DNA from 2 places in the Pseudomonas sp. WS 5071 genome. Region 1 is predicted to be linked to the other one. Evidence: predicted binding sites of a transcription regulator. Region 1 holds the regulator's gene; the other holds the start of a gene.

Region 1 (14,734 bases):
TACTGGCCACCAACGACCTGGAAATCCGGGGCGCCGGTGAGCTGTTGGGCGACGGTCAAAGTGGGCAGATCCAGGCCGTGGGTTTCACCCTGTACATGGAAATGCTCGAACGCGCCGTCAAATCGATCCGCAAGGGCGAACAACCGAACCTCGACCAGCCGTTGGGCGGTGGCCCGGAGATCAACCTGCGCGTGCCAGCGCTGATTCCCGAGTCGTACCTGCCAGATGTGCATGCGCGGCTGATCCTGTACAAGCGCATCGCTTCAGCGACCGACGAAGAGGGCTTGAAGGACTTGCAGGTCGAGATGATCGACCGCTTCGGACTGCTCCCGGAGCCGACCAAAAATCTGGTGCGCATTACCTTGCTCAAGCTGCACGCCGAGCAACTGGGTATCAAAAAAGTGGATGCCGGGCCGCAAGGCGGGCGCATTGAGTTTGCCGCCGACACGCCGGTCGATCCGCTGGTACTGATCAAACTGATTCAGGGCCAACCCAATCGCTACAAGTTTGAAGGCGCGACGCTGTTCAAGTTCATGGTGCCCATGGAACGCCCGGATGAACGCTTCAACACCATCGAGGCGCTATTTGAGCGCCTGACACCGAAGCCTTCCTGATGGGGCCCGCACAATGAAGTCCACATGCCCCTGAACTCGACACCCCGACTGACCAAACCGCTGGCGCCAACCTGGGTCAGTCGGTTTAAAGAGCAAACCCTTGAGCGTGGCCGTCGCTACGCCCGGGAAAATCGCGTCAGAATCGCCCAGATCGGTGACAGCCTGATCACGTCCAGCTGTCAGGGCTCAGGCGAAAACCCTTACCGCCAGACCATCGAATTGCGCGAGTCGGCCAAAGGCTCGTTGCTGCTGGTGAGCGCGAATTGCACCTGCCCTGTGCGCACCAACTGCAAGCACACAGCGGCCGTACTACTGAAGATTGAAGACACTTTGAACTACCCTGCTGCTGCCCAGGACGCCGAGCTTCTGGAAAAACTGCAAGCCGTGCTCGACTCGCGTCGCCCTGCCAACCTGCCCGAACAACTGATAGACGACGTGCAACCGGTGCCGCGCTTATGGCTGGCCAGTGCCGAGTTCAGTGCGTTCGAGCCGCGCAACGGCAAAATGCAGCGTTACATCCAGCACCGTGCCGCACTGTCTTTCAAATACCTGGAACAGTACGTTTCGGGACAGAAAAACGCCGACGTGCTGATTCGCCAGGATGACCACGTCCTGCGCATCAAGCGTCACCCGGAAACAGAACATGCCTGCCGCGAGCAACTGCGTGCCCTCGGCTTCAAAATCGCTACCCGCCAGAGCAAAGCCCTGCCTGAAAGCGCCGGTGAACTGTTTGAACTGGTCAACGACAGTGCCTGGCTGAACTTCACCCTCAATCAGATGAACAGCTTGCGTGACAAGGGCTGGGAGTTACAGATTGACGAGCATTTCGGCTTTGACTTGAGCCCTGTCGAAGACTGGTATGCCAACGTCGACGAAGCGCCGGAACGTGACTGGTTCGACCTGGAACTGGGGATTATCGTCAATGGCCAGCGCCTGAGCCTGCTACCGATCCTGCTGAACCTGATGCGCTCGCACACCGAGATTCTCAGTCCGGAAAAACTGGCCAAACGCCGAGATGACGAACTGATTCTGGTGAACATCCCCGCCATCCCCAACAGCACCCAAGTACCGCTGCAAGTCGCCCTGCCCTACGGACGTCTGAAGCCCGTGCTGGCCACGTTGGGTGAGTTTTACCTGGGCGAACCGGGCGCCACAACGTCGCGCATCAAAAGCGCAGACGCGCCACGGCTCAATGCACTGGACGCTCTACCGCTGCGCTGGGAGGGCGGCGAACAGATTCGCGGGTTCGCTCAGCGTTTGCGCGACATCAAGGATTTCAGCGTGGAGCCACCACAGGGGCTCAATGCCACCTTGCGCCCCTACCAACTGGAAGGCCTGAGCTGGATGCAGTCGCTACGCCAGCTTGAGGTGGGCGGGATTCTTGCGGATGACATGGGACTGGGTAAAACCCTGCAAACCCTGGCGCATATTCTGTGTGAAAAACACGCAGGAAGACTGGACCGTCCGGCCATGGTGGTGATGCCCACCAGCCTGATCCCGAACTGGATGGACGAAGCCACGCACTTCACACCTCAGCTCAAGGTGCTGGCGCTGTATGGGGCCAGCCGCAAAAAACACTACGAACACCTCAACGAATACGACCTGATCCTGACCACCTATGCGTTGTTGCCCAAAGACATTGACCTGTTGGCCAAGGTGCCGCTGCACATCCTGATCCTCGACGAAGCGCAGTACATCAAAAACCCGAACAGCAAGGCTTCCCAGGCCGCGCGCGAACTGGTGGCCCGGCAACGTCTGTGCCTGAGTGGCACGCCACTGGAAAACCATCTTGGGGAGCTGTGGGCGCTGTTTCACTTTTTGCTGCCCGGCTGGTTGGGGGATGTCAAAGCCTTCAATCGCGACTATCGGGTGCCGATCGAGCGCCAGGGCAACGATGAGCGCTTGCAACACTTGAACGCACGCATCAAACCGTTTCTGCTGCGCCGCACCAAAGAGCAGGTCGCCACCGAGCTGCCGCCCAAGACCGAGATCATCCAGTGGGTTGATCTGAACGAGGCGCAGCGGGATGTATACGAAACCATGCGCCTGGCGATGGACAAGAAAGTGCGCGATGAAATCACCCGCAAAGGGGTCGGGCGCAGCCAGATCATCATTCTTGAAGCGCTGCTCAAGCTGCGTCAGGTGTGCTGCGACTTGCGGCTTGTGAGTGATAACCCGCCGAAAAAAGGCAGTACGTCGGGCAAGCTCGACAGCTTGATGGTGATGCTTGACGCGTTGTTCGCAGAGGGCCGGCGCATTCTTCTGTTTTCGCAATTCACCTCGATGCTCGGGCTGATCGAAGCGGAATTGAAGAAGCGCAACATTGCCTATGCCCTGCTCACCGGTCAAACGCGGGACCGACGTACCCCCGTCAAAGACTTTCAGAGCGGCAAACTGCAGATTTTCCTGATCAGCCTCAAGGCCGGAGGCGTGGGCTTGAACCTGACCGAAGCGGACACCGTGATTCATTACGACCCGTGGTGGAACCCGGCGGCCGAGAACCAGGCCACCGACCGCGCCTATCGCATCGGGCAAGAAAAACCGGTGTTTGTGTACAAGATGATTGCCCGCGGTACCGTAGAAGAGAAAATCCAGCACTTGCAGCAGGAAAAATCGGATTTGGCCGCAGGCGTTTTGGACGGCCGTATTGCGGGAGACTGGAAGTTGCAGGACGACGATATCGAAGCCCTGTTCGCGCCCCTGCCACCCAAAAACGAAAAGCGTTAAGCCCAACCCCAACCCTGTAGCCGCTGACAAACAGCGCGAAGCTCCGTCTGGCGGCTACAACGGTGAAAGGGATTACCCTGCCAGCACACGTGCCAGCGTCGCTTTGACCTTACCCATGCCGTCGTGCAGGGCCTGTTCGATTTCGGCCATGGTAATAATCGCCGTGGACTTGCCCGCTGCCGGGTTTACGACCAACGCCAGGCAGGCGTATTCGAGTTCCAGCTCACGGGCCAGTGCCGCCTCTGGCATGCCGGTCATGCCGACAATGTCACAGCCGTCACGCTCAAGCCGGGCAATTTCGGCCACTGTCTCAAGACGCGGCCCTTGGGTTGCTGCATACACACCATGAGAACTGTAGGAACAACCCTCGGCAGCCAGTGCGTCAATCAAGTGCTCACGCAGGGATTGCGTGTAGGGATAGCTGAAGTCAATGTGCGTCACATGCTCCAGATCACCCGCAAAAAACGTGTGTTCACGACCGCTGGTGTAATCAATCACTTGGTGGGGTACGCAAAAATGCCCGGTGCCCATGGCCATATGGATCCCGCCTACGGCATTAACAGCCAAAATGGCCTGCGCACCGGCCTGTTTCAACGCCCAGATGTTTGCACGGTAGTTCACCTGATGGGGCGGGACCCGATGCGGGTGGCCGTGGCGCGCCAGAAACATCACTTCACGTCCCGCGAATTCGCCGATCTGAATGTCGGCTGACGTTGGGCCATACGGGGTATCCAGCGCCAATGAGCGCGTAATGGTCAATCCTTCAAGCTGGGTCAGGCCTGTGCCACCAATAATTGCGTAAACCGTCATCAACGCGATCCTTTAATCAATCAACTGAGCATCTTTGAGCGCACCAATCGCCACCTGCCAACGCGGGTCTTGGCGGTAGTCCGTGCTGGCGAAGGCCTGACTGCGCATGCGTGCAATGCGGGCCGAAGGCGTGACCTTCAGGCGCTGGGCCGCCGTGAGGGCCAATTCAGCCGCTGCCCGGTCATTGCATACCAACCCCATGTCACAGCCGGCCGACAAGGCGGCTTCGATCCGGCTGGCCGCATCCCCCACCACATGGGCACCGGCCATTGACAAGTCATCACTGAAAATGACGCCATCAAAGCCCAACTCGCCGCGCAGGATGTCTTGCAACCAGCGACGGGAAAAGCCCGCAGGCTGGCTGTCAACATTGGGATAGATCACATGAGCGGGCATGACCGCCGCCAACTGCCGGCTCAAACGTGCGAACGGCACCAGGTCGTGGCTGCGGATCTGTTCAAGGCTGCGCTCATCGACAGGAATGGCCACGTGGGAATCGGCTTCTGCCCACCCGTGCCCCGGGAAATGCTTACCCGTGGCGGCCATGCCAGCGTCGTTCATCCCACGGATGAAAGCGCCGGCCAAGGCTGCAGCGCGCTCTGGATCGCCCTCAAATGAGCGGCTGCCGACCACGGCGCTGCGTTGGTAATCCAGGTCCAGCACCGGCGCGAAGCTCAAATCCAGGCCAACGGCCAGGACTTCGGTAGCCATGATCCAGCCACACTGCTCGGCCAGGTACTCTGCATTGGGGTTATCCGCGATAGCGCGCATAGCGGGCAATCGGACGAACCCCTGGCGTAAGCGTTGAACCCGCCCGCCTTCCTGATCCACCGCCAGCAGCAGGTCGGGGCGAATGGCCCGAATCGAAGCACACAGCTCACGCACCTGACGCGGGTGCTCAATGTTACGCGCAAAAATAATCAGGCCGCCCACTTCAGGCTGGCGTAACAGGTGTCGGTCGTCGGCCGTCAGCCAAGTGCCGGCGACGTCCACCATCAAGGAGCCTTGCAAGGCAGAACTCATGGGTATTCCTTCAAAGAAAGTGCGCTTGCTTCCTGGTCCCGCACGCAGACAGCGGCGCGCGCGCCAGCAGTGTTGGCAGCACCCGTAAAGAGGACACAGGGAAACAAGGCGGGAATGAGCATGGCGGCAAGCTTAGCGGAACTGCGCTGCCTCGCCCACCCGCGTCAGGTCAAACCTTGGGGCTGGCCTGAGAAGATTTGTTGCGCGGACGCATTTGCGCCGCCGCCATCGCCGGATCGAGCACGCCGCTTTCCGCACGCATGCCAGCGGCCAGAAAAGGGACCATCAAGCGCATGACTTGCTCAATCGAGGTGTTAACACCGAAGTCGGTTTCGGCAATTGCCCGCAGCGCCTTGATCCCGGACATGCTGAACGCAGCCGCACCCAGCATGAAGTGCACACGCCAAAACAGTTCAATCGGCGGGATTTGCGGCGCAGCCTCATTGACCAGCAGCATGTAGCGGCGAAAGACCTTGCCATACATGTCTTCAAGATAACGGCGCAAATGCCCCTGACTCTGACTGAACGCCAAACCCAGCAAACGCATGAAAATGGACAGGTCGTTGCCGCTGCGCGGCTGAATCACCAGCGCTTGCTCCACCAACATTTCCAGCAACTCTTCGAGCTCGGGACGATTGTCCGGCTTGGCCTGACGCCGCTCCAGTTCACGATCGAGGTTGGCGCAGAAAGGCCCGAGGAAGCGCGAAAAAACTGCCTGAATCAGCGCTTTCTTGGACCCGAAATGGTAATTCACAGCTGCCAGGTTAACCCCGGCCTTGCTGGTAATCAGCCGCAATGAAGTCTCGGCAAAACCTTTTTCCGCGAACAGCTGCTCGGCAGCATCAAGGATACGTTCAACGGTTTCCGACTGGGCCATGTCTACTCCGGCTGACAAACACTTAAACAGTTGTTTGAAACATACGTTTCAGTTTGTTAAAAGTCAAGGTGGGCATTCTTTTTGCGACCGGCCAGTCCCGCATTTAACCACAGCCTCGGACGACGTGGCCTGTGCTGATAAAGTAGCCGCCTCATTGCTCATCGACGACCGTCCAGCGGACGGTTAAAAATGGAGCATTGCCAATGAGCCTTCACTGTATATAATCCCAGTCACTGTATAAAAAGACAGAGCGATCAATATGCTAAAACTGACGCCACGCCAAGCTGAGATCCTGGCCTTTATCAAACGCTGCCTGGATGACAACGGATACCCGCCCACCCGTGCCGAAATTGCACAGGAGCTGGGCTTCAAGTCGCCCAATGCCGCCGAGGAACACCTCAAGGCCCTGGCCCGCAAGGGCGCCATCGAAATGACGCCGGGGGCCTCACGGGGCATACGGATTCCCGGTTTCGAGGCCAGCGCCGACGAGTCCACCCTGCCCATCATCGGTCGAGTGGCGGCTGGCGCTCCCATACTGGCGCAGGAACACGTTGAAGAATCCTGCAACATCAACCCGACCTTCTTCCATCCGCGGGCCGACTACTTATTGCGCGTCCAGGGCATGAGCATGAAGGACGTTGGCATCTTTGATGGCGACCTGCTTGCCGTTCACACGTGCCGCGAGGCCAGAAACGGGCAAATTGTGGTTGCACGTATTGATGACGAAGTAACGGTCAAGCGATTCAAGCGAGAAGGCAGCAAAGTCTGGCTGATCGCCGAAAACCCCGATTTCGCGCCCATTGAGGTCAACCTCAAAGAGCAGGAGCTGGTTATCGAAGGCCTGAGTGTCGGCGTTATTCGCCGTTAATAAGGAGGCGTCATGCAGTTCCCGCACACATCGCTACCCGCACAACTCCCTTTATTCGAGGCATTCATGGCTCAACCCATGCCAGCCACGATCAAGACCGTGCTTGATTCACCCTGGCGCGCAGAACCTGAAGTTTTCAGTGAACTGTCGCTACGCGGCGCTGCCGAGAACTGCTTGAGCCTGCTGGCCCCCATGCTTCGCGAACTCAGCGAGCAACAAGATGAGCGCTGGCTGACACTGATCGCACCACCGGCCAGCCTGACACAAACCTGGCTGCGTGATGCCGGACTGAACCGCGAACGCATCTTGCTGCTCCAACCCAACGGCAACAAGAGCGCCTTGCAATTGACTTGCGAAGCGCTGCGCCTGGGCCGCAGCCACACGGTGGTGAGCTGGATAAACCCACTCAATAGCACGGCTCGCCAACAATTGATCGGCTCAGCGCTGATGGGTCAAGGGCAAAGCCTGAATATTCGATTGGGCTAACCAGACGCGAGCAGCACGGGGCTTCTACAGGACACAGAAGCCAGCCGTTTAGAGGTTCAACCAGAAACACTTAGTGAAGGATGCGCGGTCCTTCATCCTCTTTTTCCAGCTCGCCCTCGGCCAGCCGCCCCGCCATTTGCACACCAACACTCAACATGGCCTTTGCCACTTCAACATGCTGCCCCTGAAGAAAGGCCTTGGCATCTTCGGAGAAGTTCAGCGTCACCAAAGACCCCTCGTCCTCAGCCCGGCGCAACTCGATACGGCCGTCAGGCAATTCGACAATTTCTAGAAAGGACGTTGGCATAAAAGTTGGTTCTCCACGAAAGCGCGGGATTATATCAGTCATCCTTCAGAAATTTGCCACGTTCTATGACGCTTTAATGACGTCCTGATGAATGACCGTACAGTTTCGAACCCGACTTTTAGCACTCATTGAGTCCATCGCGAAAGCGTATGGCCATTTTCTTAAGGTTTTGACGCCATTCTTCCAGGGTGTCGCGACTGAGCGTTTCCGGCCCGTCGCCTTCCACACTGACAACTTCAATCAAGGGTTGAAACACATCGACCTTGATCTTTTTAGGCGCCTGCAACGGTTGATACAGGGCTGCATGCGCTGCCACCAATTGAGCCAGCCAAGTGCCCGGCGATCTTGCCAGCTCAACCATCTCCGCAAGCTCTGGAATAGCTTTAGCGTCCAGCACCTCTTGAGTTAGCAACAACTCCACACGATTGGCATGGGCCTGCGGCAATCGATAGAAACCTGCAATTTCATGACATAAACCGAGCAACGCGCCATACAAGTGAAATACCGCTGATTCGCGCTCTGCCTGCAGCAATGCCTGCGCGTTCATGGCCCCACCTTGCAGTGCTTTGTTCATGGTTTCCAGCGCTAGGCCCGCAAAATAGATTTTCTGATTGGTGCGGGTATAGAGTTCGTGAGCCATAAAGGCACTCCACAGCAAAAGGATGAGGGCAGGCTGAGCAGTCTCCGGGAAATGAGGTGACAGGCGCAAGAGGGTGGCGCTATGAATGCGCCGCGCCAGGCGTCCGACCACGAAGTCGTCGTGAGAACGCATCAGCCACCTTACCTACCGTAGACCTCAACCCCTGAGCCAAAAAAAAACCGCGCGAGGCATGATGCCATCGCGCGGTTTTTCAGTCGTTCAGCAACTGATCACGCGTCTTTTTCTTTGCGCTTGTCTTCAACCTTCCAGCTGGAGCCGTCGTAAAACGCACGCCAGCCTGTCGGCTTGCCGTCCACCTCAGTTTGCACGTACTGCTCTTTGGTTTTACGGCTGTAGCGGATCACAGCAGGTCGACCATCGGGGTCTTTCTTCGGCGCTTCGCACAAGAAGTGATACTTCGGATCGATCTCATCCTTGTGCGGGATGATTTCAATCACCAGCGGCGCACGGGTCTCACGGTTTTTCGGGAACTGGCTGGCTGCCAGGAACAACCCCGAAGCACCATCACGCAGAATGTAGGTGTCGTTGACCTTCTCGCACTTTAGCTCCGGCATTTTCACCGGGTCCATTTTCGGCGGCGCCGCTTCACCGCTTTTCAGCAGCTTGCGGGTGTTTTTGCACTGCGCATTGGTGCAGCCGAAGAACTTGCCGAAACGACCGGTCTTGAGCTGCATCTCGCTGCCACACTTGTCACATTCCAGGCTCGGGCCTTCATAGCCCTTGATGCGGTAGCTGCCCTCTTCGATTTCGTAGCCAGCGCAATCCGGGTTGTTACCACAGATGTGCAGCTTGTGCTTCTCATCCAGCAGGTAAGCATCCATTGCGGTACTGCAAATCGGGCAACGGTGCTTGCCCAGCAAAACACGCGACTCCGACTCGCCCTCATCGTCGGCTGCGATCTCATCGCCAGGGACCAAGTTCACGGTGGCCTTGCAACGCTCTTTCGGCGGCAGGCTATAACCCGAGCAACCGAGGAATACACCGGTCGATGCCGTACGGATCTGCATCGGACGCCCACATTCCTTGCACGGAATGTCGGTCATCACCGGCTGGTTGGCACGCATGCCACTGTCCGGGTCAGCCGCCACCTCAAGTTTCTTCTTGAAGCTGCCGTAGAACTCGTCCAGCACGTTCTTCCAGTCGCGCTCACCCTGAGCCACGTCATCGAGGTTTTCTTCCATGCCGGCGGTGAAGCCGTAGTCCATCAGGTCAGAGAAACTCTCGGACAAACGCTCGGTAACGATATCGCCCATTTTTTCGGAGTAAAAACGGCGATTGTGCAAGGCCACATAGCCGCGATCCTGAATGGTCGAAATGATTGCCGCATAGGTCGATGGACGACCAATGCCACGTTTTTCCATCTCTTTGACCAGGCTGGCTTCGGAGTAGCGGGCCGGGGGCTTGGTGAAATGCTGGGTAGGATCGAGATTGATCAGCTTCAGCACGTCACCCTGAGCCATGTCAGGCAACACATCGTCGTCGCCCGGCTTGGCAATTTGCGGCATGACACGGGTGTAACCGTCAAACTTCAGGATGCGACCTTTGGCACGCAACTCAAAATCACCGGCCGCCACGCTCACGGTAGTAGACAGGTATTTGGCCGGCAGCATCTGGCACGCCACAAACTGGCGCCAGATCAGCTCGTAAAGGCGCTCAGCGTCCCGCTCCATGCCTGACAGCTTGCTCGGGTGCATGTTCACGTCAGAAGGACGAATCGCTTCGTGAGCCTCTTGTGCGCCTTCCTTGCTGCTGTACACGTTAGGGGCTGGCGGCAGATAAGACGCGCCGAACTCACCTTCAATGTAGGTGCGGGCCATTTCAACCGCATCCGCCGACAGGTTGGTGGAGTCGGTACGCATATACGTGATGTAGCCCGCTTCGTACAAGCGCTGGGCCATCATCATGGTTTTCTTCACCCCGAAGCCCAAGCGATTGCTCGCGGCCTGTTGCAGGGTGGAGGTAATGAACGGTGCCGACGGCTTGCTGCTGGTCGGTTTGTCTTCACGCTTGGCGATGGTGTAGCTGGACGCCTTGAGCTTCTCCAGCGCGGCCATGGCCTGGGCTTCGTTCAGCGGTTTGAAGGCCTCGCCTTTTTCGCGGGCCACATCGAAGCGCACTTTTGCGCCTTTGGCCGTGCCAAGGTCCGCATGAACTTCCCAGTATTCTTCAGGGTTGAATGCCCGAATTTCGCGCTCACGCTCGACTACCAGCTTCACGGCCACCGATTGCACACGACCTGCCGACAAGCCACGGGCAATTTTTGCCCACAGCAACGGCGAAACCATATAGCCCACCACGCGATCGAGAAAACGGCGCGCTTGCTGGGCGTTGACACGGTTGATGTCGAGTTCGCCCGGTTTGGAGAACGCTTCCTGAATAGCCTTTTTGGTGATCTCGTTGAACACCACGCGCTTGTAGCGACTGTCATCACCACCGATGGCTTCGCGCAGGTGCCATGCAATGGCCTCCCCCTCGCGATCCAAGTCGGTTGCGAGATAGATGGTGTCAGCATCCTTGGCGAGCCGGCGCAGTTCCTCGATGACCTTTTCCTTTCCGGGAAGGATCTCGTACTTGGCTTTCCAGCCGTGCTCCGGATCGACGCCCATGCGTGAGATCAGCTGCTTTTGAGCTTTCTCTTTCGGCGACAAAGCCGGCGCTTCGCCCGCCGCGGCCTTGCCACGCTTGGCAGCCGGTTCTTTGCTGGCGCTAGCCGAACCGCTGGTGGGCAGGTCTCGGATATGGCCGATACTCGACTTCACCACGTACTCGTTACCCAAGTACTTGTTGATGGTCTTGGCCTTAGCCGGGGATTCCACAATGACCAGCGATTTGCCCATGGATCAGAAAATTCCTGAATTCTAGAAGTGAAAGGCGGTTCGCGCCTGACGCGGCACCGCTATATATAGTGGCAACAAGGTGAGGTCAAGCGCAGGGTGCTGCGCGACGCCCACTTATGGCCGGGGAAAAAGACTGGGTTCGGCCTCAATCAGTGCAAAGCGCGGTACCTGCTCGCCATCCACTTCGACCGTTTCCAAAAACATGCTCAATGGGCGCACCCAAAAACCGAAATCCCCATACAGGGCTTGGTAAAACACCACTTCTTCTTCGGTTTCAGAATGGCGAGCCACATTGAATACCCGATAGTGTGGCCCTTTGTAATGTTGATAGAGGCCAGGTTGTAGCGGCATGTTGCAACACCTTTTTTACGGATAAAAAAATTAAAGCTCATAACGATTAAAAAGTCATAAAAACAAAAACCGGGGCACTTGGCCCCGGCTTCTGTCAACGCAACGCTTAGACGCGTTCGAAAACAGTTGCTATGCCCTGGCCAAGACCAATGCACATGGTGGACAACCCGAAGGTGCCGCCATTTTGTTTCATTACATTGAGCAAGGTGCCGGAGATACGCGCACCTGAGCATCCAAATGGATGACCCAGAGCGATGGCGCCGCCATGCAGGTTAACCTTCTCATTCATCTTGTCGAGCACTTTCAAATCTTTCAGCACTGGCAGAGCCTGTGCAGCGAATGCTTCATTGAGCTCGATGAAGTCAATATCAGCCATGCTCAAGCCCGCGCGCTTCAAGGCTTTTTGCGTCGCTGGAACCGGACCATAACCCATAATTGCCGGATCAACACCTGCAACGGCCATCGAACGAATCACCGCCAGCGGCTCCAGACCAAGGTCTTTTGCACGCTGAGCCGACATCACGATCATGCACGAAGCACCATCGGTGATTTGCGACGAAGTACCGGCGGTAACAGTGCCGCCCTTAGGGTTGAACGCAGGTTTCAACGCCGCCAGGCTTTCCATGGTTGTTTCCGGACGAATGGTCTCATCGTAGTCGAAGGTTTTCAGGAAGCCATTTTCGTCATATCCCTGCATCGGGATGATTTCGTCTTTGAACTTGCCTTCAATCGTCGCCTTGTGGGCCAACTGGTGCGAACGAACGCCGAAAGCATCCTGTTGTTCGCGAGTGATACCGTGCATCTTGCCCAGCATTTCAGCGGTCAGGCCCATCATGCCCGACGCCTTTGCCGCATACAGCGACATATGCGGGTTGGGATCGACACCATGCATCATGCTCACGTGACCCATGTGCTCGACGCCGCCCACCACAAATACGTCACCGTTACCGGTCATGATGGCTTGCGCAGCGGTGTGCAAAGCGCTCATGGATGAACCGCACAGGCGGCTCACGGTCTGGGCAGCCGAGGTGTGCGGGATCTGGGTCATCAACGACGCCATGCGCGCAATGTTCCAGCCTTGCTCCAGGGTCTGGTTAACACAGCCCCAAATCACATCTTCTACTTCGTTCGGGTCAACCTTGCTGTTGCGCTCCAGCACTTTGCTGATCAGGTGCGCAGACATGTCTTCAGCACGGGTGTTGCGGTGCATGCCACCCTTGGAGCGGCCCATCGGGGTGCGACCGAAGTCTACAATCACCACGTCTCTAGGATTCAAGCTCATAATTTCACTCTCACTCTAATGGGGCGCTTAACCGAAGAAGCTCTGGCCGTTTTTGGCCATTTCACGCAGCTTCGCAGTCGGGTGGTACAGCGCGCCCAGTTCAGCGTACTGATCAGCCAGGGCTACGAACTCTGCAACACCGACCGAGTCGATGTAACGCAGGGCGCCGCCACGGAATGGAGGGAAACCGATACCGTACACCAGGCCCATGTCGGCCTCGGCTGCGGTTTCAACGATGCCGTCTTCCAGGCAACGCACGGTTTCAAGGCACAGCGGGATCATCATCCAGTTGATGATGTCTTCGTCGGTGACATCGCGCTGTTCATAAACGATCGGCTTGAGCACCTCAAGCACACTTGAGTCCACGATTTTCTTCTGCTTGCCGCGCTTGTCAGCCTCGTAAGCGTAGAAACCCTTACCGTTTTTCTGACCCAGACGCTTGGCTTCGTACAGCGCATCAATCGCTGAACGACGGTCGTCTTTCATACGGTCCGGAAAACCTTCCGCCATCACGTCGCGACCATGGTGGCCAGTGTCGATGCCGACCACGTCCATCAGGTACGCCGGGCCCATTGGCCAGCCGAATTTTTCCATGACCTTGTCGATGCGCACGAAGTCGACGCCAGCGCTGACCAGCTTGGCGAAGCCGCCGAAGTATGGGAACAGCACACGGTTGACCAAAAAGCCCGGGCAGTCGTTAACGACGATCGGGTTTTTACCCATTTTCTTGGCGTAGGCAACCGTAGTGGCTACGGCCAGATCGCTGGATTTCTCGCCACGAATCACTTCAACCAACGGCATCATGTGCACCGGGTTAAAGAAGTGCATGCCGACGAAGTTTTCCGGACGCTTGAGGGCTTTTGCCAACAGGCTGATGGAAATGGTCGAGGTGTTCGACGCCAGAATGGCATCTTCCTTGACGTGATCTTCAACTTCAGCCAGCACCGCTTGTTTGACCTTCGGGTTTTCAACGACTGCTTCAACCACCAGGTCCACGTGACCGAAATCACCGTAGGACAGAGTAGGACGAATGCCATTGAGCACTTCAGCCATTTTGGCTGGCGTCATACGGCCTTTATCAACGCGGCCCACCAGCAACTTGGCGGCTTCCGCCAACCCTTGCTCGATGCCGTGCTCGTTGATGTCCTTCATCAGGATCGGCGTGCCCTTGGAGGCCGACTGATAGGCAATACCGCCGCCCATGATGCCTGCGCCCAGAACGGCAGCCTGCTTCACGTCTTTGGCGATCTTGTCGTGGATCTTGGCTTTTTTCTTCAGCTCCTGATCGTTCAGGAACAACCCGATCAGGCATTGCGATGCTGAGGTTTTAGCCAGTTTTGCAAAACCTGCCGCTTCAACTTCCAGCGCTTTATCGCGACCGAAGTTCGCAGCCTTCTGGATAGTTTTAATCGCTTCAACCGGTGCCGGGTAGTTTGGACCGGCCTGACCGGCCACGAAACCTTTAGCGGTTTCGAATGCCATCATTTGCTCGATGGCGTTCAGCTTGAGCTTCTCAAGTTTTGGCTGACGCTTGGCCTTGTAGTCCAGCTCGCCGCTAATGGCACGCTTGATCAGGTCCAATGCTGCGGCGCCCAGCTTGTCGGCTGTCACTACAGCGTCAACGGCACCGACTTTCAAGGCATCTTCAGCACGGTTTTCTTTGCCGGACGCGATCCACTCAACAGCGTTGTCCACACCAATCAGGCGCGGCAAGCGAACAGTGCCGCCGAAGCCCGGGTAGATGCCGAGTTTGACTTCCGGCAGACCGATTTTTGCGCTGTCGGCCATCACACGGAAATCCGCCGCCAGGCACATTTCCAGACCACCGCCCAGTGCAATACCGTTGATGGCTGCTACGGTTGGAACATTGAGGTCTTCGAAGTCACTGAAG
Region 2 (14,734 bases), on a different contig from region 1:
CACTACGCGACCAACAATCGCGTGACCCGCTTCGTGGTAAGCCGTGTTCCGTTTTTCCTTGTCCGACATCACCATGGATTTGCGCTCGGCACCCATCATGATTTTGTCTTTGGCCAATTCAAACTCTTTCATCTCCACAACACGCTTACCGGTGCGAGCTGCGAACAGCGAAGCCTCGTTCACCAGGTTAGCCAGGTCAGCCCCTGAAAAGCCGGGCGTACCCCGCGCAATGACGCCTGGCTGAACATCATCCCCAATGGGCACTTTGCGCATGTGAACTTTGAGAATCTGCTCACGACCACGGATATCTGGCAGACCAACCACCACTTGACGGTCGAAACGCCCCGGACGCAACAGAGCCGGGTCAAGCACGTCAGGACGGTTGGTCGCGGCAATTACGATGATGCCATCGTTCATTTCGAAGCCGTCCATCTCAACCAGCAACTGGTTGAGGGTCTGCTCACGCTCGTCGTGACCACCGCCCATGCCAGCACCACGATGGCGACCTACCGCGTCAATCTCGTCGATAAAGATAATGCACGGGGCGTGCTTCTTAGCCTGCTCAAACATGTCGCGAACACGGCTTGCACCCACACCCACAAACATCTCGACAAAGTCAGAGCCTGAAATCGTAAAGAATGGAACCTTGGCTTCACCGGCAATCGCCTTGGCAATCAGGGTTTTACCCGTACCAGGCGGGCCTACCATCAGCACACCACGCGGAATACGACCGCCCAAGCGCTGGAATTTCCCCGGATCTCGCAAGAACTCGACCAGTTCGCCTACTTCTTCTTTGGCTTCGTCGCAGCCTGCAACATCTGCCAAGGTCGTTTTGACCTGGTCTTCAGACAGCAACCGCGCTTTGCTCTTGCCAAAGCTCATCGGGCCGCCTTTACCGCCAGCGCCGCCCTGCATCTGCCGCATGAAGAACATGAAGACCGCAATGATCACCAGAATCGGGAAGCTCGCAACCAGCAGTTGCGTCCAGATACTTTGCTGCTCTGGCAGCTTACCTTCGACAGTGACGTGGTTATCCACCAGATCACCAATCAAACCATTGTCCTGAATTGCCGGACGAATGGTCTTGAAGGTATCGCCATCACTGCGCTTGCCGGTAATCACGTAGCCGTCAACCGCTACGCGCTCGACCTTGCCATCCTTAACTTGCTGGATGAAGTCGGAATAGTTGAGGGTTTGTGGCTCGTTTGGACTAGAGAAGTTGTTCATCACGGTCACAAGGACAGCGGCGATGATCAACCACAGGATCAGATTCTTTGCCATATCGTTCAATTAGCTACCCTCTGAAGCAAGCTCCGCTACTGAAAGCGTGCTTCGCATGATATTCACCGGCATAACTTACTACATTGCCTACAAGGCTTGCAGGCTCCGTCTGTAACCCTTTGTGAAACTTTGACTACACAATATTCGTTATGCCAGATCTGTAAAGCGATACAAATAAAACTATCGCCCTGGTCAGAGACGCTCATCGCTGGCAGAACCTTCAATACCGCGGAAGCCACGACCCAGCAAATACTGCTCCCGGGACCTGTCACGCGATGACAATGGCTTACGCATCTGCACTTTTTCGAACAGCTTACGGATGTCTTTGTGGTACTGGTCGAAGCCTTCCCCCTGAAAGACCTTAATCAGAAAATCACCACCTGGTCGCAATACGCGCCCTGCCAGATCCAGTGCCAATTCACACAGGAACATCGCGCGCGGCATATCAACAGCGGCCAATCCACTCATATTGGGGGCCATATCTGAAATCACAAGGTCTACCTGCGTATTTCCGACGGCCTCCAGTATTTGGGCCAACACATCGTCCTGAGTGAAATCCCCCTGAATAAAGGTCACGTCAGGGATGCTGTCCATTTCCAGGATGTCGGAAGCAATCAAGCGCCCCTGACCACCGATCAGACGACTGGTCACTTGCGACCATCCACCTGGAGCAGCGCCCAGGTCGATCACCGTCATACCGGGGCGAATCAACCGATCACGCTCCTGGATCTCCAACAGCTTGTAGCTGGCACGCGAACGGTATCCGTCTTTCTGCGCCATTTTGACGTAAGGATCGTTGAAATGTTCTTTCAGCCAATTCAGGCTAGTTTTGGAACGGGCCACGGGCCACCTCAAAAAATATAAACGGGTCGTGATTAACTGGGCGGTCTGGGACTCGCTCGGGTAAACTGGCCGCCGCTTTTTACAAGATCAGACACAGGGGTCAGATTATGCCGCTCACTCAAGAGCAGAAGAAACAGTACAAATCCATTGGCCACCATCTGAAACCAGTATTGACTGTGGCTGACAATGGTTTGACTGAAGGTGTTTTAACCGAACTCGAACGCGCATTGGGCGATCACGAGCTGATTAAAATCAAAGTCAACATCCTGGACCGCGAATCTCGCTTGGCTGCCATTGCAGAACTCTGCAAAAGCGGCAAAGCAGAACTGGTTCAGGTGATTGGCAAAATGGCGCTTCTGTACCGCAAGAACGTCAATGTAAACAAGCAACTGTCGAACATCCACCGCTTCAAGTGATGTCGACAAGGGTCAAGGGCGTGCAAAGCGCGCCCTGATACTCTCACCCGGAATAGGCTGAAGCACCAGAATCAAACCCGAAAAGCCAGCCAACCAGTAAAAAAACGACTGCCAGCGCAATGCTTCAGTCAGCCATGAATGCCCTGCGAGATACAACGCACAACCGACCAGCGCCATCAGCAACAGCTGCCCACGCAGGTCGCGCCAAATACTCTCAACGCCCTCAGTCCTGGCCAATACCAGCGCCTGCACAAACACGCAGACGGCTGAAAATATGACCAGCAGCACTTCAAGCGTATTGCCGATCTCTTCTACCAACAACGGCGCCAGTCCGATTTGGGCCAGCACCGGCATCAATCCTAAATGCATCAACCACAGACCGCCAACCCACAACACCTGGGCTAGCTGCCAAACCAGTGCGCCCGCTCGAAGCGGGCGCCTGTGTTCAGATGTGGCGAACTTCAACAATCTCGTACTCGATCACACCGCTTGGCGTCTTCACAGCCACCACATCGCCCTCTTCCTTGGCGATCAAGGCACGAGCAAGCGGGGACCCGACAGAGATTTTTCCGAGCTTGAAATCAGCCTCATCCTCACCAACGATCTGGTAGGTCACGCTTTCATCAGTTTCAACGTTAGCGATCTCTACCGTCGTACCGAAAATCACCTTTCCGGTATGGGGGATGGTCGTCACATCGATAATGACTGCGTTCTGCATGCGGCCTTCGATATCACGAATGCGCGCTTCCACCATGCCTTGCTGTTCACGAGCTGCATGATATTCAGCGTTTTCCTTCAGGTCACCCAGCTCCCGTGCCGTGCCAATGTCCTGGCTCAACTTGGGCCGAACAACCTTCGTCAGGTGCGCATGCTCTTCTTCGAGGGCTTTCGCGCCCTGAACGGTCATTGGGTATTTGGTTATGCTCATGCCTTCAATCCTGCGTGTAGATCCTGCAAGCGACGTACGGTTTTTTCAGGGCCGAATTTAAGCGCTTCACAGATCGCTTCGCCAGCAGCAATGGTCGTGGTGCAATAAATCTTGTGCTGCAAGGCGTTACGACGAATGGAATAAGAGTCAGCAATCGACTGACGACCTTCAGTTGTGTTGATAATCAGCGTGACTTCGTCATTTTTGATCATATCGACAACGTGAGGGCGACCTTCGGTCACCTTGTTGACACGGCGTACCTTCAATCCTGCCGCTTCAATAAACTTGGCCGTGCCCGCTGTGGAAACCACCTCGAAGCCCAAAGCGATCAGGTCACGCGCAACACCTGCCACCAAAGGCTTGTCGTCATCACGCACACTGATAAAGGCGGTGCCGCCAGTTGGCAATACTTCGCTCGCGCCCATTTGAGCCTTCGCAAATGCCTCACCGAAGGTATCACCTACCCCCATCACTTCACCGGTGGACTTCATCTCAGGGCCAAGAATCGGGTCAACACCCGGGAATTTGGCGAACGGGAACACCGCTTCTTTCACACTGTAGAAGTTAGGAATGATTTCTTTGGTGAAACCGATTTCCTTCAGGGTTTTACCTGCCATGACGCGCGCAGCAATCATTGCCAGTGAGACACCAATGCACTTGGAGACAAAAGGAACGGTGCGCGAAGCGCGCGGGTTCACTTCAATTACGTAGATGTCTTCCCCTTGCAGTGCCAGTTGAACGTTCATCAGGCCGACAACACCCAACTCCAGCGCCATCTTCTTGACCTGTTCGCGCATCTCGTCCTGGATGTGCAATGGCAGCGAGTAAGGAGGCAACGAGCAAGCGGAGTCGCCCGAGTGAACGCCTGCCTGCTCAATGTGCTGCATGATCGCGCCGATCACGACATCCGCACCGTCACAAACCGCGTCAACATCCATCTCGATGGCACAGTTCAGGAAGTGATCCAGCAGAACCGGGCTGTCGTTAGACACCTTCACCGCGTCACGCAGGTAGCGCTTGAGTTCTTCCTCTTCGTACACGATTTCCATCGCACGGCCGCCCAGCACGTAGGAAGGACGAACCACCAGCGGGTAACCGATTTTGCTGGCCGCGCGGATGGCTTCATCTTCACTGCGCACGGTTGCGTTTGGCGGCTGACGCAAGTTCAAACGCTCGACCATTTGCTGGAAGCGCTCACGGTCTTCAGCACGGTCGATTGCATCCGGGCTGGTGCCAATGATCGGCACGCCAGCTTCTTCAAGTGCACGCGCCAGCTTCAGTGGCGTCTGACCGCCGTACTGAACAATCACACCTTTTGGCTTCTCGACCCGTACGATTTCCAGAACGTCTTCCAGAGTGACAGACTCGAAATAAAGACGATCCGAAGTGTCGTAGTCCGTCGAAACTGTTTCCGGGTTGCAGTTGACCATGATGGTTTCGTAACCATCAGCACGCAACGCGAGAGCCGCGTGTACGCAGCAGTAGTCAAACTCGATACCTTGACCAATACGGTTCGGACCGCCACCCAGAATGATGATTTTGTCGCGATCCGAAGGATTCGCTTCACACTCTTCCTCATAGGTCGAGTACATGTAGGCGGTGTCGGTGGCGAACTCGGCTGCACAGGTATCAACACGCTTATAAACCGGGAACACTTCCAGCTTGTGGCGATGGCGACGCAGGTTTTTCTCGGTAACCCCCAGCAGCTTGGCCAGACGCTGATCCGAAAAACCCTTGCGCTTGAGGCGATACATCATGTCGCGGTCGATGCTGGCAAGACCCAGCGTCTTAATTTTCTCTTCGTCCTTGATCAGGTCTTCGATCTGCACCAGGAACCAAGGATCAATCATGTTCATGCCGAAGATGTCTTCGACCGTCATGCCTGCACGGAATGCGTCAGCTACGTACCAGATGCGCTCAGCGCCCGGCACTGTCAGCTCGCGCTTGAGCACGGCCATGCTTTCCGGGTTGCTCAGGTCCAGTTTTTCATCCAGACCGCACACACCGACTTCAAGGCCACGCAACGCCTTTTGCAGAGACTCCTGGAAAGTCCGGCCAATGGCCATAACCTCGCCAACAGACTTCATTTGCGTGGTCAGTCGCGCATCAGCCTTGGAGAACTTCTCGAAGGCGAAGCGAGGCATTTTGGTCACGACGTAGTCGATAGAAGGCTCGAAAGAGGCTGGCGTCTTGCCACCCGTGATTTCGTTTTGCAGCTCATCAAGGGTATAGCCAATCGCCAGCTTGGCAGCGATACGCGCAATCGGGAAACCCGTGGCTTTGGAGGCCAGCGCGGACGAACGGGACACGCGCGGATTCATCTCGATGACGACCATACGGCCAGTATCCGGGCAAATACCGAACTGAACGTTGGAACCGCCCGTTTCGACGCCGATCTCACGCAGTACCGCCAGCGAGGCGTTACGCATGATCTGGTATTCCTTGTCCGTCAGGGTCTGTGCAGGCGCAACAGTGATCGAGTCACCGGTGTGCACACCCATCGGGTCGAAGTTCTCGATCGAGCAGACGATGATGCAGTTGTCCTTTTTATCGCGGACAACTTCCATCTCGTACTCTTTCCAACCGATCAGCGACTCGTCGATCAGCAGCTCTTTGGTTGGAGATAGATCCAGGCCGCGGGAGCAGATCTCTTCAAACTCTTCGCGGTTATAAGCAATACCACCACCCGTGCCGCCCATGGTGAAGGACGGACGAATGATGCACGGGAAGCCAAGCTTCTCGAGAACGGCGTTAGCCTCCTCCATGCTGTGAGCAATGCCAGAGCGCGGGCAATCAAGACCGATCGACTTCATCGCCTTGTCGAAACGCGAACGATCCTCAGCCTTGTCGATGGTGTCCGCATTGGCACCGATCATCTCAACATTGAATTTCTCCAGAACGCCTTCGCGCTCCAGGTCCAATGCACAGTTCAGCGCCGTCTGCCCACCCATGGTAGGCAACAGGGCATCCGGACGTTCTTTTTCGATGATCTTGGCGACCGTTTGCCACTTGATAGGCTCGATGTACGTGGCATCGGCCATGTCCGGGTCGGTCATGATGGTGGCCGGGTTGGAGTTCACCAGAATGACGCGGTAACCCTCTTCACGCAGTGCCTTGCAGGCCTGAGCGCCGGAGTAGTCGAACTCACACGCCTGGCCGATAACAATCGGGCCAGCGCCGAGAATCAGAATGCTTTTTATGTCTGTACGTTTTGGCATGGGTTTGTCACTCAAATCCGCAGGTCAGTGGGCAAGCCGGTAATCTTTTCCCTGAAGCCCCCAAGGGCCGCCGGTGCTCGGGGCCGCCTTGGGCGACTTCATTCACAGGAAACGGATTAGCGGCGCTTGGCCATCTCGTTGATGAAACGGTCGAACAGCGGTGCTACGTCGTTCGGGCCCGGGCTCGCTTCAGGGTGACCCTGGAAGCTGAATGCGCTCTTGTCGGTAAGCTCAATACCCTGCAGCGTGCCATCAAAAAGCGACTTGTGAATCGCACGCACGTTGACAGGCAAAGTGGCTTCATCCACCGCAAAACCGTGGTTCTGACTGGTGATCATCACAACACCCGTATCCAGATCCTGAACCGGGTGGTTGGCGCCATGGTGACCATGACCCATTTTCACGGTCTTGGCACCGGAGGCCAACGCCAGCAGCTGATGACCCAGGCAGATACCGAAAACCGGAATCTCGGTGGTCAGCACCTCTTGAATGGCCTTGATTGCATAGTCACAAGGCTCTGGATCGCCTGGGCCGTTGGACAGGAACACCCCATCCGGATTCAACGCCAGAACATCGCTGGCCGGGGTCTGAGCGGGCACGACCGTCACGCGGCAACCGCGCTCCACCAGCATGCGCAAGATGTTCCACTTCACGCCATAGTCGTAGGCAACGACGTGGTAAGGAAGCTCAGAGGCATCCAGGGTCGGGTGGCTGTCGGTCGCAAGATTCCAGACGCTGGAGCGCCACTCGTAGGCCTTCTCGGTGCTGACGACTTTCGCCAGGTCCATGCCCTTCAGGCCCGGGAAACCTCGTGCTGCTGCAATAGCAGCTTCGTCCGAAATATTGTCACCCGCCATGATGCAACCGTTCTGCGAGCCTTTCTCACGCAGAATACGGGTCAGGCGACGTGTATCAATGCCTGCAATCGCCACAACGTTGTTGGCTTTCAGGTAATCCGACAACGACATCGTGTTGCGCCAGTTGCTAGCAACCAAAGGCAAATCACGAATAACCAGACCTGCGGACCAGACACGATCAGACTCGGCATCCTCCGGTGTAGTACCGGTATTGCCTACATGCGGGTAAGTCAGGGTAACAATTTGCTGAGCGTAGGAAGGATCGGTAAGGATTTCCTGATAGCCGGTCATTGCGGTGTTAAAAACGACCTCACCAACGGTTTGACCGTCAGCTCCAATGGCTTCGCCGCGAAAAATGCTGCCATCAGCAAGGGCGAGTATGGCTTGCTTAGTCAAGAAGACCTCCCGTAAATAAAACCTGAAAGGGCGATCGCAGGTTGTAAAAAAGCGGAGTGACGTATGGACACGTCACCCCGCTTTTTCATCGAATAATCTGCGCGCTTTTAGTGGACACACTAAAGCTGTAGGTTACAGAAAAATGCTTTTTTGGTCTACCGCTAAAACGCCTAAAAGGCTCGAGATTGCGACAGGACATCGCTTAGCAGTTAAAATCCGGCGGCGGACGCACCAGCCGCCGGATTTTACAGGGAGCGATCAACGCAGGTCGAGAACATCCTGCATGTCGTAGAGACCAGGCTCACGCCCGTCCAGCCACAACGCAGCGCGAACCGCGCCCTTAGCAAAGGTCATACGGCTGGAGGCCTTGTGGGTAATTTCGAGTCGCTCGCCTTCAGTCGCAAACAGTACCGTGTGATCACCGACCACATCACCGCCACGCACCGTTGCAAAGCCAATGGTTTCGCGTTCACGAGCGCCGGTATGACCTTCGCGACCGTAGACCGCGACTTTCTCCAAATCACGCCCCAATGCATCCGCAATCACTTCACCCATGCGCAGCGCAGTCCCCGAAGGCGCATCGATCTTATGACGATGGTGCGCCTCAATGATTTCAATATCCGCATCATCACCCATCACGCGCGCCGCCATATCAAGCAGCTTGAGCGAGAGATTGACGCCAACACTGAAGTTCGCGGCAAAGACGATCGGAATGTCTTGACCCGCTTCGGACAACTGTTGCTTTTGAGACTGAGTCAGCCCGGTCGTACCAATCACCATGGCTTTGCCTGAACGACGGCAAATTTCCAGGTTTTTCAGCATGACCTCCGGCAACGTGAAGTCGATCAACACATCAAACTCGTCAATGACCGCCTCCAGACTGGAGGACAACGGCACACCGATCCGCCCAAGAGAGGCCAACTCGCCAGCATCAGCACCCACCAACGTGCTCCCCGGACGAACGATCGCCGCAGTAAGACCACCCAGCGGCGAGCGCTGTTGCACGGCATCAACCAGTGTTTTGCCCATGCGCCCGGCAGCGCCCATCACAGCAATACGTCGCATGACCTGCCCCTTACAAATCGCCGAAGAAGCGTTTCACGCCTTCAAACCAGCCTGTGGCATTCGGCGAATGACTGCTATCACCTTCGAGGGTAGTTCGGAACTCTTCCATCAGCTCGCGCTGGCGACGACTCAATTTGACAGGCGTTTCAACCACAACGCGACACATCAAATCACCGGCACCACCACCACGCACTGGCGCAACACCCTTGCCGCGCAGGCGGAACTGCTTGCCGGTCTGAGTACCTTCCGGAATTTTCAGCTTGACCCGACCATCCAGCGTCGGCACTTCAAGCTCAGCACCTAGCGCGGCATCTGCCACGCTGATTGGCACTTCGCAGAAGAGATGCTTGCCATCGCGCTGAAAAATCGCGTGCTCGCGCACATCGATCACCACATAAAGGTCGCCGGTAGGGCCACCTTGAACGCCCGCCTCACCTTCACCGGAAAGACGAATACGGTCACCTGTATCCACGCCAGCAGGCACTTTTACAGAAAGGGTTTTGTACTCTTCTACACGACCCGCACCGTGACAACTGTCGCAAGGGTCGGAGATGATCTTGCCTTGGCCATGACAGCGCGGACAGGTCTGCTGCACAGCAAAGAAACCCTGCTGCATGCGAACTTGACCAATGCCGCCACACGTCGGGCACGTGACGGGCGATGAACCCTTCTTGGCTCCCGAGCCATCGCACGGCTTGCAATTAACTTGCGTCGGAACACGGATATTGACGGTTGTACCGCGAACAGCCTCTTCCAGGTCCAGCTCCAGCGTATAGCGCAAATCGCTACCGCGCTGAGCACCACCCCGGGAGCCGCCACGACCACCACCAAAGAAATCACTGAACACATCCCCGAAAATATCGGAGAAATTCTGCCCACCAAAACCACCTCCGCCGCCACCCATCTGCGGGTCTACGCCAGCATGGCCATACTGATCGTAAGCAGCACGCTTGCTTGAATCCGAGAGGACTTCATAGGCCTCATTGGCCTCTTTGAAAAGCTCTTCAGAAGCCTTGTCGTCTGGATTGCGATCCGGGTGATGCTTCATTGCTAAACGGCGATAAGCTTTTTTCAGCTCTACCTCGGTAGAGGTGCGCTCAACACCCAAAATTTCGTAATAGTCGCGCTTTGCCATAATTCTTTGCACTCTCAAGGACGTTCGGCAAAACCCTCCCGAGCCTCACCAAACCCGCCAAGCCCGATAGAGATCAGTCTCGACTCACGTCTTTTTCAACGATTTTGGTTTCTGATTAACAGCCAATGCGTTGGCCGACAGGAGCGGTAACTACAGGCCGAAATACAAGAAGGTTTCGAGCCAGACCGCCAGCACCCGACCTTGTCGCATGCTGTAAAAATTCTTCAACTCCAGACACGCCAACGCGGGAGCTAGCTCCCGCGCGGCGACATCCTACCAGTCACCGCATGTGCACGGTCAACCGGCCGACAAACAAGCTAATTACTTGTTGTCTTTTACTTCTTCAAACTCAGCGTCGACAACGTCGTCAGCTTTTTCAGCCGAGTCAGCTGGCTTGGACGCAGCGTCCGCAGGGTTCGCTTGCTCGGCGTACATCTTCTGAGCAACCGGAGCCGACACTTTGGACAGCTCTTCAACCTTGGCGTCGATAGCGGCTTTGTCATCGCCCTTAACAGCAGCTTCAAGAGCAACTACAGCGGCTTCGATCGCTGCTTTCTCTTCCTCGGTAACCTTGTCGCCAGCATCAGCGATCATTTTACGAGTCGAGTGAACCAGCGCGTCGCCCTGGTTACGTGCAGCGGCCAGCTCTTCGAACTTGCGGTCTTCTTCAGCGTTGACCTCAGCATCACGCACCATCTGAGCAATCTCTTCCTCGGACAGACCCGAGTTAGCCTTGATCACGATGGACTGAGACTTGCCAGTCGCCTTGTCTTTCGCACTTACGTTCAAAATACCGTTGGCATCGATATCGAAAGTCACTTCGATCTGAGGCACGCCACGTGGAGCTGGTGGAATGTCAGCCAGGTCGAATTTACCCAACGACTTGTTCTGAGCCGCTTGCTTACGCTCACCTTGAAGCACGTGAATGGTTACCGCGCCCTGGTTATCGTCTGCAGTCGAGAACACTTGCGATTTCTTGGTAGGAATCGTGGTGTTTTTCTCGATCAGAGGCGTCATCACGCCGCCCATGGTTTCGATACCCAACGTCAGCGGGCTTACGTCCAGCAACAGTACGTCTTTAACATCACCCGCCAAAACCGCGCCCTGAATAGCAGCACCCATGGCAACCGCTTCGTCCGGGTTCACGTCTTTACGTGCTTCTTTGCCAAAGAACTCAGTTACCAGCTTCTGCACCAATGGCATACGGGTCTGACCACCAACCAGAATGACATCGTTGATAGCACCCACATCAATGCCGGCATCTTTCAACGCCAGACGGCAAGGCTCGATTGTGCGCTGAACCAGATCTTCAACCAGCGATTCCAACTTGGCGCGAGAGATCTTCACGTTCAAGTGCTTAGGACCAGTGGCATCTGCAGTGATGTAAGGCAGATTCACGTCAGTCGACTGGCTCGAAGACAGTTCGATTTTGGCTTTTTCAGCAGCTTCTTTCAGACGCTGCATCGCCAGCGGGTCACCTTTGAGGTTCATACCGCTTTCTTTCTTGAATTCGTCAACCAGGTAGTCGATCAGACGGATATCGAAGTCTTCACCACCCAGGAACGTGTCACCATTGGTTGCCAGCACTTCAAACTGATGCTCGCCATCAACTTCAGCAATTTCAATTACCGACACGTCGAATGTACCGCCACCCAAGTCATAAACGATGACAGTGTGGTCGCCCTTCGCTTTGTCCATACCGTAAGCCAGAGCAGCTGCGGTAGGTTCGTTGATGATGCGTTTTACGTCCAGACCAGCAATACGGCCCGCGTCTTTGGTTGCCTGACGCTGGCTGTCGTTGAAGTAAGCCGGAACGGTAATAACCGCTTCAGTCACTGGCTCGCCGAGGTAGTCTTCGGCGGTTTTCTTCATTTTTTTCAGGATTTCAGCCGAAATTTGTGGCGGAGCCATTTTTTGGCCGTTCACTTCAACCCAAGCATCGCCATTGTCTGCCTTGACGATTTTGTAAGGCACCATCTGGATGTCTTTCTGTACAACTTCTTCATCAAAACGACGACCGATCAGACGCTTCACCGCGTACAGGGTGTTATGCGGATTGGTCACTGCCTGACGCTTGGCCGACTGACCAACCAAAATTTCGCCGTCATTGGCGTACGCAATGATCGAAGGCGTAGTACGCGCGCCTTCTGCGTTTTCAATCACTTTGGCCTTGCCGTTTTCCAGAACAGACACACACGAGTTGGTGGTGCCCAAGTCAATACCGATAATTCTGCCCATGTTAACTCTCCCTAAATTTGAATTTTTTTGCCGCAGCAGTAATGACCAACTGCGGCATTACTTAAACGCTTGACTTCTAAATGGGGGCCTTGCGACCGATTTCAAGCCTGCTCATCAATTGAAGGCGAAACCGGTGCCGGCGCCTTGCTTACCACGACCATCGCCGGGCGCAACAGGCGGCCATTGAGTTGATAACCCTTTTGGAACACCTTAAGAACGCTATTGGGCTCAACGTCAGCACTTTCTTGCATGGCCATCGCCTGATGATGCTCGGCATTGAACGGTTCGCCGTGCGGATCAATGGCCTCCAGCTGATAACGCTTCAGGGTGTCCTGGAACATTTTAAGTGTCAGCTCGATACCTTCACGCATCGGTCGAATGCTCTCGTCATCAGGGCTCGACAGTTCAAGCCCACGTTCCAGGCTGTCGATCACTGGCAGCAGATCGCCAGCAAATTTTTCCAGAGCGAATTTATGTGCTTTCTCAACGTCCTGCTCGGCACGGCGGCGGACGTTCTGCAGATCGGCAGCTACACGCAGAGCCTGATCATTGGCGGCTGCCAGTTGCTCTTCAAGCACCTGCACACGGGCTACCAGATCTTCGCCTGATGCATCGGCGGCCTGATTAGCATCTTGGTTCTGCGTATCCATAGTCTGTTCGTCTGCCATAGATTTCTCCTTTCAAACTTTGTCCGCGAATTCAAGTTCGCGCTTGTGCCAAGGTATATGGGGTCGCAATTCTCAGGTTCAAGAGCCAGAAAAACGGAAGGCATGAGTTATCTCAATCAAGCGCACGCTCTACCAAAAAACCAAACGACCTAAAAAATAGCAAATGCGGTGTAAATCGAACTAAGCCTGCCCATTGTCAGCCCGCTCAAAAACACTGTATAAATAACCAGACATTACGTTTTGGAGCGGCCCCCATGCTGGTGCACCTGTCCGTACACAACTACGCCATCGTTGAACATCTCGATCTGGAGCTCGATCGCGGTATGAGTGTAATCACTGGCGAAACCGGCGCCGGCAAATCGATCATGCTCGATGCCCTGGGGTTAACGCTGGGCGACCGCGCGGACAGTGGTGTCGTGCGTCCTGGCGCAGACAAGGCAGACATTCTCGCCACTTTCGATTTGCAAGAAATCCCCGAAGCACAAGCATGGCTGGCCGAACGGGATCTCGAGAATGACGGCCCCTGCATTCTGCGGCGAGTCATTACCAGCGAGGGACGTTCCCGTGGATATATCAACGGCACGCCTTGTCCACAAGGCGACCTCAAAGCCCTTGGCGAGCTGTTGATCGACATTCATAGCCAACATGAACATCAATCGCTGCTAAAACCCGAAACACACCGTCGGTTGCTCGATGAATTTGCAGGCGCGACCGACTTGGCCCGACAGGTACAGCTCGCGGCACAACGCTGGCGTCAAACCAAACAAGAATTTGAGCATCTTTCCAACTCTGGCGATGAGCAGCAAGCTCGCCATCAGTTGCTCAGTTATCAACTCGAAGAGCTAGACAACCTGGCGCTTGCTGAAAATGAGCTGGAAGAGCTGGAGCAGGAACACAAAAGCCTTACCAATGCCGAAGCTTTACTTTCAATTTGCCGCCAAGTGGTCGAGCAATGCAGTGAAAGCGACTCCGGCAATGTGCTTAACACGCTCACCGGCAGCCTCAATCGCTTGGCCAGTGTCAACAACAATACCAGCGCACTGAACGAAGCTTCTGATTTGCTTGCCAGTGCCCAGATCCAGGTTGAAGAAGCAGTCGGTGAGCTGAATCGCTTTCTCGACCACTTCGATGCTGACCCGCGTCGCCTGCAATATCTGGAGGAGCGTCTCGACTCCATCTATACCATGGCACGCAAACATCGCGTTCAACCTGCCGAGGTCTATGCCCTGCAACAAAAATTGATGGATGAGCTGGAAACGCTGAACGCCAATGATGAATCCATCGAAAGGCTGGCCACTGAGCTGACAGCGTTTGCACGTCATTACCAAGAATGCGCGCGTGAACTCAGCAACATTCGCACTCAGGCCGCTACGCGCCTGGGCAGCGCTGTAGAAGAAGAAATTCAGCGCCTCGGCATGCCGGGAGGTCGTTTCGTCATTGAATTAAAGCCGCAAAACAGTACCGACCCACAGCCTTTCGGCCTGGAACACGTCGAACTGCTGGTCAGCGCAAACCCCGGACAGCCGCTCAAAGCGCTGGCCAAAGTAGCGTCTGGCGGTGAACTGTCACGTATCAGCTTGGCTATTCAGGTAATCACCGCGCAAACCTCACGCGTTCCGACTCTGGTCTTCGACGAAGTGGACGTGGGTATTGGCGGCCCTACAGCCGAGATTGTAGGTCAACTGCTAC

What was found. The regulator LexA, encoded in region 1, represses DNA repair genes until DNA is damaged. The targets are predictions, from matches to a motif close to CTGTNTNNNNANACAG.
Region 2: a site for LexA is predicted at 13,260-13,275, ahead of recN (DNA repair protein RecN). Genes of this name have one in related genera too.

The regions. Positions count from the first base shown of each region.
Region 1 is NZ_JAAQWY010000025.1:45,434-60,167, reverse strand. Features, by position in the region: gene mfd (transcription-repair coupling factor) at 1-614, shown strand, start outside; gene HBN61_RS15985 (DEAD/DEAH box helicase) at 639-3,341, shown strand; gene HBN61_RS15980 (S-methyl-5'-thioinosine phosphorylase) at 3,414-4,151, opposite strand; gene nagZ (beta-N-acetylhexosaminidase) at 4,164-5,162, opposite strand; gene HBN61_RS15970 (TetR/AcrR family transcriptional regulator) at 5,344-6,051, opposite strand; gene lexA (transcriptional repressor LexA) at 6,311-6,919, shown strand; gene sulA (SOS-induced cell division inhibitor SulA) at 6,932-7,405, shown strand; gene HBN61_RS15955 (hypothetical protein) at 7,476-7,712, opposite strand; gene HBN61_RS15950 (DUF6586 family protein) at 7,831-8,352, opposite strand; gene topA (type I DNA topoisomerase) at 8,583-11,210, opposite strand; gene HBN61_RS15940 (DUF1653 domain-containing protein) at 11,325-11,561, opposite strand; gene fadA (acetyl-CoA C-acyltransferase FadA) at 11,668-12,843, opposite strand; gene fadB (fatty acid oxidation complex subunit alpha FadB) at 12,871-14,734, opposite strand, start outside.
Region 2 is NZ_JAAQWY010000023.1:51,418-66,151, forward strand. Features, by position in the region: gene ftsH (ATP-dependent zinc metalloprotease FtsH) at 1-1,281, opposite strand, end outside; gene rlmE (23S rRNA (uridine(2552)-2'-O)-methyltransferase RlmE) at 1,474-2,124, opposite strand; gene yhbY (ribosome assembly RNA-binding protein YhbY) at 2,232-2,540, shown strand; gene HBN61_RS15135 (hypothetical protein) at 2,553-2,957, opposite strand; gene greA (transcription elongation factor GreA) at 2,986-3,462, opposite strand; gene carB (carbamoyl-phosphate synthase large subunit) at 3,465-6,686, opposite strand; gene carA (glutamine-hydrolyzing carbamoyl-phosphate synthase small subunit) at 6,803-7,939, opposite strand; gene dapB (4-hydroxy-tetrahydrodipicolinate reductase) at 8,198-9,004, opposite strand; gene dnaJ (molecular chaperone DnaJ) at 9,015-10,139, opposite strand; gene dnaK (molecular chaperone DnaK) at 10,461-12,377, opposite strand; gene grpE (nucleotide exchange factor GrpE) at 12,479-13,045, opposite strand; gene recN (DNA repair protein RecN) at 13,300-14,734, shown strand, end outside.